DNA from 2 places in the Acidovorax sp. LjRoot129 genome. Region 2 is predicted to be linked to the other one. Evidence: predicted binding sites of a transcription regulator. Region 2 holds the regulator's gene; the other holds the start of a gene.
The links. Region 2 encodes FNR, which switches genes on or off when oxygen is low (the NO sensors DNR and NnrR bind a similar motif). Its sites were predicted from a motif close to TTGATNNNNATCAA; they were not measured.
Positions count from the first base shown of each region.

Region 1: the regulator FNR is predicted to act here: its motif matches at 2,438-2,451, upstream of ACSQ3Q_RS00345 (hemerythrin domain-containing protein).

Region 1 is NZ_CAXUSE020000001.1:73,098-77,165, reverse strand. Features, by position in the region: gene ACSQ3Q_RS00355 (YbfB/YjiJ family MFS transporter) at 1-374, opposite strand, end outside; gene ACSQ3Q_RS00350 (alkene reductase) at 556-1,659, shown strand; gene ACSQ3Q_RS00345 (hemerythrin domain-containing protein) at 1,796-2,374, opposite strand; gene ACSQ3Q_RS00340 (methyl-accepting chemotaxis protein) at 2,606-4,068, opposite strand, start outside.
Region 2 is NZ_CAXUSE020000001.1:1,965,269-1,969,336, reverse strand. Features, by position in the region: gene hemN (oxygen-independent coproporphyrinogen III oxidase) at 1-993, opposite strand, end outside; gene fnr (fumarate/nitrate reduction transcriptional regulator Fnr) at 1,181-1,903, shown strand; gene ACSQ3Q_RS09015 (hypothetical protein) at 1,925-2,215, opposite strand; gene ACSQ3Q_RS09010 (FixH family protein) at 2,290-2,592, opposite strand; gene ccoG (cytochrome c oxidase accessory protein CcoG) at 2,666-4,068, opposite strand, start outside.

The DNA.
Region 1 (4,068 bases), 1.9 Mb from region 2:
CGCTGCAGCAGCAGTGGCGCGGCCTCCACAAAAAAGCCGCTGAGCCCCATGAACACCGAAGCCAGTACAGAGCCCACCACCAGCACCTTGCCCGGCGCCACGCGCTGCAGCAGCCACGGAGTGGCCAAGGCGCCCAGCAGGTAGCCGAGTGCGTTGACGGTGTTCATGGCCCCGGCCAGCGTGTACGTCCAGCCCAGGTCCTCGCGCATGGGCGGCAGCAGCAGCGCATAGGCAAAACGCGTGATGCCCAACGACACCGCGGCGCCCATCGACAAGGCCACCGCCAGCCACAGCGCGGGCAGGGGCCCAGGCGAAGGGAGGGGCGAAAGAGCAGCGGGCGCGCCGGTCGCGCTGGGAAGTGGCTCGGATGACATGGCGGCCAATTTACAGCACGCCATCCCAGCTCGCCGGCCGTGTAGCCAGGCGGCTTGGCCGTGCAGGCCATAGCACAAAACCAGAGCCCATGTTGACGCCAGTGCGCTGCACGTTTTGCGCTGCAGCATTACCCTTCGCGGTCGGTTGCAAACGCGTCCACCTCATTTTTGAAAGCCTCGCATGCCTTTTCTGTCCGACCCCATCCAAGCTGGTGACCTGAAGCTGGCCAACCGCGTCGCCATGGCGCCCCTCACGCGCAACCGCTCGCCCAACGCCGTGCCCACCGACCTCGTGGCCACCTACTACACGCAGCGCGCCAGCGCCGGGCTGATCATTTCCGAGGCTACCGCCATCTCCCACCAGGGCCAGGGCTACGCCGACGTGCCCGGCCTGTATGCGCCAGAACAGATTGCCGCCTGGAAGAAGGTCACATCGTCCGTGCACGCGGCGGGCGGCAAGATCGTGGTGCAGCTGTGGCACGTGGGCCGCGTCTCGCACACCGACCTGCAGCCGGGCAACGCCGCACCGGTGGCGCCCTCGGCCATCCAGGCCAAGACCAAGACCGTGCTGATCAAGGACGGCGTGCCCACCTTCACCGAAACCTCGCTGCCCCGCGCGCTGGAGCTGTCCGAGCTGCCCGGCATCGTCGACGACTACCGCCGCGCCGCGCGTGCAGCGATCGAAGCCGGCTTTGACGGCGTGGAAGTGCATGCCGCCAATGGCTACCTGATCGACCAGTTCCTCAAGACCGGCGCCAACCACCGCACCGACGCCTATGGCGGCAGCATCGAGAACCGCGCCCGCCTGCTGCTCGAAGTGGTGACCGCCATCACTGCGGAAATCGGCGGTGGCCGCACCGGCATCCGCCTGTCGCCCGTCACCCCCGCCAACGACGTGGTGGACGCCGATCCCCAGCCCCTGTTCGACTACGTGGTGCGCCAGCTGGGCCCGCGGGGCCTGTCGTACATCCACGTTATCGAAGGCGCCACAGGAGGCCCGCGAGAGATTGCCGACCGCCCCTTCGACTACGCCGCGCTCAAGGCTGCGTACCGCGCGGCGGGTGGCCAGGGCGCCTGGATGGTGAACAACGCCTACGACAAGGCGCTGGCCGAAACGGCGCTGTCCAACGGCGCAGACATCGTGGCCTTTGGCCGCCCGTTCATCGCCAACCCGGACCTGGTGCAACGCCTGGAACGCGGTGCGCCACTGAACGAAGTGAATCGCGCCACGTTGTACGGCGGCGGGGCCGAGGGGTACACGGACTACCCAGCTCTGGCTGCTTAAATTGGCAGCTTAAAAGTAGCCGCCATCCTCCGCTGTCGTTTGCGCTGAGCAGGTCGACGCTCCACGCGGCGCTACGACCGGCTCAGCGTGATCAGTTTTTTCCTTTTGGACGGCTGCCCACCACCCGGGCAATGGATCAGCCCAGCCCGATGGGACTGGGCGCTCGCATCACGATGCGCGTGAAAAGCCGGTCGTAGGCTGGGTCTCGCGCCGGCCCCTCGGCCAGCGGATTGGCGTTGCCCGCAAAGGCCGCGTCGATGGCCGTCCAGTCCTCAGCCTTCAGGTGTTGCTGCGCCGCTGGCAGCACCACGGTTTCTTCCAGCCGCATGTGCTCCAGGTAAAAACGGACGTAGGCCCGCAGCGCCTCGGCGAACACCTCGCGGCGCGCGTCGCCCATCAGCTCCCAGCCCAGCAGCAGGTGCTGCAGCTCGCGCACCGCGGCCTCGCCGCCGGCATGCTCGCGCTCCAGCTGGGCAATGGCGGCAACCGCCTCGGGCGCACGCTCGGCCACCTTGGGGAACAGCCACTGCGACTCTTTGACGTGGTGCTGCCGCTCGGGAAACTCGTCGATGTAGAACAGCATTGCGCGCATCACGTCAAAAAACGCGGAGGGGTCGTCGCCCGGCCCCTGGTCGAGCAGCAGGCGCAAGGAGTGCAGCACGGCCGCGAGCGACGCGTGCTCTTCGCGGATGGTCCGCAGGCTGATGGATGACATGGCAGCACGCTCCAGGGGAGGAAGACAGACCCCGAAGCGTGGCACGCACGGGCTTGCCCGGCCATGACGCAGGTCAAAGGTTAGGCAAACGGGTGGCATGCCCCGCGCCCCGCCATAGCCAGAACATCAGTAACCCGCCCGCACAGCCCCATGAAAAAAAGCCCTGCACGGTACACCGGCAGGGCTTTGTAAGGCTGGCGCGGTCCAAAGACCGCAGCCGCACAGACGAGATCAGCGTGTGAGCAGAGCCCGCGAAGCACCCGCCAGCACCTGGGGGTGCTGTTGCTGCGGCGACTGGTAGCCCGTGCCGGCCGCAGAATGCGCGCCTGGGCGGCCGTCCTGCGCCCCGGCCAGCCGGAACTGCTGCACCACCTGCGACAGGCGCGCGGCCTGTTCGCGCATCGACTCGGCCGCCGCCGCCGATTCCTCGACCAGTGCGGCGTTCTGCTGCGTCATGCGGTCGATCTCGCCGACCGATTGGTTCACCTGGCCGATGCCGGCCGACTGCTCTGACGCAGCGGCGGTGATCTCGCCAATGATGTCGCCCACGCGCTGCACGCTGGCCACGATCTCCTTCATCGCCTTGCCCGCGTCTTCCACATGGCGCACGCCGCCGTCCACGGCCGCCACGCTGTTGTGGATCAGGCCCTTGATGTCGCTGGCCGCCGCCGCGCTGCGCTGGGCCAGGCTGCGCACTTCGCTGGCCACCACGGCAAACCCGCGGCCCTGCTCGCCTGCGCGCGCGGCTTCCACGGCCGCGTTCAGCGCCAGGATGTTGGTCTGGAATGCGATGGAATCGATGAGGCCGATGATGTCGCCGATCTTGCGGCTGGAGGCCGAGATCTCCTGCATGCTCGAGACCGCCTGCTGCACCACCGAGCCGCCGTGCGTGGCGGTGTTCGACGCCGATGCGGCGAGCTGGTTGGCCATCTGCGATGACGAGGCCGTCTGCTGCACGGTGGACGTGAGTTCGGACAGCGACGACACGGCCTCCTGCGCGTTGCTGGCGGTCTGCTCGGTGCGCTGCGACAGGTCCTGGTTGCCCATGGCGATCTCTTGGCTGGCCGTGGCGATGTTGCCGCTGGCATCACGCACCTGCGCCACCAGCGAGCCCAGGCCCTGCTGCATGTCGCGCAGTGCGCGCTGCAGGTCAGCGACCTCGTCCTTGCCTTCGGCATGGATGGGCTGCGACAGATCGCCCCCTGCAATCGCCTGCGCCATCCGGCGTGCGTCTTCGAGCGGGTTGCAAATGGAGTTCATGTTCATGAGCGTGGTCGGCACCACCACCACCACCGTGATGAGCACCGCCAGCACAAACAGCCACTTGGTCTCGTCCGACACGCGGCCCTGTTGCTCCACGGCCTTGGCCACTTCGTTGCGCAGTACGGTATCGAGCTCGGCCACCAGCTTGTCGGCCTGATCGAACTCGGCCACGGCCTTGCCACTCATGCGGTTGGCGATGGTGGCGGTGTCGTAGCCGCTGGCTTCGAGCTGGCGGGCTACATGCGCAAACAGTTCGCGGTAGCTGTCCAGCTTGGTCACGATGTTGCGCACCACCACGTTGTCGGCGTCGTCCTCGCCCTCCAGGAATTTCGCCGCGATCTTCTTGGCCTTGTCCTGGCTCTGCAGCCACTTGGTGTGCGACGCCTTCACGGCCTCGGGCTTTTCATAACCAATGATCATGTCCTTTTCGA
Region 2 (4,068 bases):
CGCGGAGACCCCCAGGCCGATCAGGTCGCAGTCTGGCTGGGTGCTGTAGCCCTGAAAGTTGCGGTGCAGCCGGCCCTGGCGCTTGGCCACCGCCAGCGCGTCATCGGGCAAGGCAAAGTGGTCCATCCCCACGTACACATAGCCTGCTGCCATGAAGGCCTCCAGCGAGCGCGACAGCATCGACACCTTGCCCGCGCCCGTGGGCAGCTCGGCCGGGACAATGCGGCGCTGTGGTTTGAATCTCTCGGGCAGATGGGCGTACGCATACAGCGCAATGCGGTCGGGCCGTAACTGTGTCACCTGGGCCAAGGTGCGGTCGAACGACTCAGGGGTCTGGCGCGGCAGTCCATAGATGAGATCGACATTGATCGACTCAAACCCGAGCGCGCGCGCAGACGCCACCAGCGCGAACACCTGCTCGGCGGGCTGGACGCGGTGCACGGCCTTTTGCACTTCCGGGTCGAAGTCCTGCACACCAAAACTCAAGCGGTTGAAGCCCAGCTCGGCCAGTACGGCCAGGCGATCGGCATCCACGGTGCGGGGGTCCACCTCGATGGAATACTCGCCCCCCGGGGCGAGCGTGAAACTGCGCTTGAGCATGGCCATCAGCTCGCGCAGGCCCTCATCCGACAGGAAGGTGGGCGTGCCCCCGCCAAGGTGAAGCTGACTGACGACCTGCCCCTTTCCGCAATGCGCGGTGTGCAGGTCGACCTCACGCTGGAGGTAGCGCAGATAGACCTCTGCGCGCTCGTGGTGTTTGGTGATGATTTTGTTGCAGGCGCAGTAGTAGCACAGCGACTCGCAAAACGGGATATGGACGTACAGCGACAGCGGCAACGCCTTGGCAGGAGAACCCATCTGGCGGTGTTGCAGCGCGAGGGCATAGTCCTCGTCGCCAAAAGCCTCGACGAATCGGTCAGCTGTCGGGTAGGAGGTGTAACGGGGCCCCGGCACGTCGAAACGGCTCAGGAGTTCAGGGGAAGCAGCGGTCATGGGCGAATATCCTTGCGGGCATGCTCACTGTGCCGTAGGCTACCCCTACCGTCCTTGATCTACATCAAGCGATGGCGCGGACCGAAGGGCGACAATTTGATTCACATCATTCGCCACTCCGCAATGCGGAGCCCTTTCGCTCCGACTGTCGGGCGCGAATGCTCGAAAACCTACCAGCTCACGCCCCATGACTCCCCTCACCATCAAAGTCGCCTGCTCCAATTGCAACCTTCGAGAACTGTGCATGCCGGTGGGGCTGAGCGACGACCAGCTTCAGCGCATCGACGATATCGTGGCCGTGCGCCGCAAGGTCAAACGCGGCGGCACGCTGTTCCGCAGTGGCGAGACATTCACCTCGCTCTACGCTATCCGCACCGGCTTTTTCAAGACCAGCGTGGCGACCGAAGACGGGCGTGACCAGGTCACCGGCTTTCAGATGGCCGGCGAGATCATCGGCCTTGACGGCATCGTGAATGACGTGCACACCTGCGATGCCATCGCACTCGAAGACGCTGAAGTCTGTGTCATGCCCTTTGACCGCATCGAAGAGCTGTCGCGCGAGGTCACGGCCCTGCAGCACCATGTGCACAAGATCATGAGCCGCGAGATCGTGCGGGAGCACGGCGTGATGCTGCTGCTGGGCAGCATGCGGGCCGAGGAGCGCCTCGCAGCGTTCCTGTTGAACCTGGTGCAGCGCCTCCACGCCCGCGGTTTTTCCCAGTCGGAGCTCGTGCTGCGCATGACACGCGAAGAGATCGGCAGCTACCTGGGCCTCAAGCTTGAAACGGTGAGCCGGGCGTTTTCCAAGTTTGCCGAAGACGGCATCGTAGAAGTCAAGCAGCGCCATGTGCGCATCCTGGAAACCGAGGCACTCAAGCGCATCGTCAACAGCCAGCCGGCCTGCCACTGAGCAGCGTTGCGGGCCAGGGCTTCAAGAGCAGGAATTCTTGCGGCAGTCCTGCGGCCGCGCATCCGGCGAAACCGGGCAGCGGTTGAGCTCGAACGGTGACATTGCCAGCAGCGTGGTGAGGGCGCTCGAAGCCATAGTGATGGCCCAGAAAGCGAAAAACGCCAGGGTATAGACACCCTGCCGCGACAAAGCCAGTGGTTGCCCAAACCAGTGCAGATCCTGCGGATCCACCATGGCAAACACCAGCATCTCAAGGACCCCCGCCGTCAAAAAAGCGGGCCAGGCAATCCACATCAAGCGTTGCGTCCACATCGGTCTTATCTCCTTGTCATCGGCGGTGTAGCAAGCTGGCTGCACCCAGCGTTCAGCCTGCTCTCCACCGGTTTTTATCGTGGCTGGTCCTGCACCGGGGTGGCTGCATGGTTGCGGCCCTTGATCGCTGGTGCCAGGCTTTTTTCGGGGTTGGCCAGCGTCTTGTTGATCTCGATGCCCTGGCGGTAATAGTCCTCGGCCACCACGGGGTCCGGCCGGGAGACGGCCAGCCACAGCGTTACAAAGCCAGCGACGATCACGATGGCGGGGCCGGCAATGACGAGCCAGACATGGCCGAACTTCCACCACGGGGCGGGAGCCCTACCTGTGGCAGGACTTGTGGCGCTTGCGGGCCCGATGGCGGGATTGGATGGCATATCAACACTCCTCAATATCTGTTCACTCGTAGGCACCAGGTGATGCTTGAGCCGGGTGCGCCTGCGGTGCGCGCTAGCGCGGCACCAGAAAAACCGACTTCTCCGTGACTTGGGCTGCCGCGCCCACAGCCTGCACGTCAAACTGCACAGGATGCGAGCCCGAAGCGGCCGAGCCGTACGGTATCTGCAGCCGCACTGCCACCCAACGGGACTCCGCGGCGCCGATCTCCACCTCGGCTTCCGAAGCCACCTCAATCCCCTGCAGCCCGCGCGCGGCGATGCGATAACGCTGCGGCCCTTCGGTGGCGTTCATGATCTGCAGGCGGTAGATGTTCTCCAGCTTTCCGCCAGCCACGATGCGCGAGAGCGCAGCACGGTCGCGCACCACATCCACCTTTAGTGGCGTGCGCGTGACCAGGCTGGCCAGCATCGCAACGCACAGGGCGACCAGCACCGCCGCATAGATCAGCACCCGCGGCCGCAGCACGCGTCTCAGCATCTGCGAAGGGCTCCAGCGCTTCTCTACCCCGTTCTGGGTGGAGAAGCGGATGAGCCCCCGCGGGTAATGCATCTTGTCCATCACGGTGTTGCACGCGTCCACGCACAACCCGCAGCCAATGCACTCGTACTGCAGCCCCTCGCGGATGTCGATGCCTACCGGGCACACCTGGACACACAGGGTGCAGTCGATGCAGTCGCCCAGTCCCTTGGCCTTGTGATCCACTGTTTTGCTGCGCGGTCCCCGCGGCTCGCCGCGCGCCACGTCGTAGCTCACCACCAGCGTGTCCTTGTCGAACATCGCGCTTTGAAAACGCGCATAAGGACACATGTACTTGCAGACCTGCTCGCGCATGTAGCCGGCGTTGCCATAGGTGGCGAACCCGTAGAACAACACCCAGAAGAGCGCCCAGCCGCTCTGCAACGCCAGCAGCTCGCTGCCCAGCTCGCGGATGGGCACGAAATAGCCCACGAAGGTGAACCCGGTCCACACCGCGACCGCAATCCACACCACCTGCTTGAAAAACTTCTTGCGTACTTTTTCAAAGGTCCAGCCACCGTGGTCCAGCCGCAGGCGGGCACTCCGGTCGCCTTCGATCTTGTGCTCGATCCACATGAACATTTCGGTGTAGACCGTCTGCGGGCATGCAAAACCGCACCACAGCCGCCCCGCCACCGCGGTGAACAAAAAGAGCGACAGCGCCGAGATGATGAGCAGGCCCGTGAGGTAAATGAAGTCCTGCGGGTACAGCACCAGGCCAAAGATGTAGAAGCGCCGCGCGCCCAGGTCAAAGAGCACCATCTGGCGCTGCCCCCATTGCAGCCAGGGCAAGCCATAAAAGACGAGTTGCGTGAGAAACACCATGGCCCAGCGCCAGCGCGCAAACACGCCGCTGATCGAGCGCGGGTAGATCTTCTTCTGCGCCTCGTACAGGGACACCATTTCGCCCTGTGAAGACACGTCGGCTGCCACCGCTG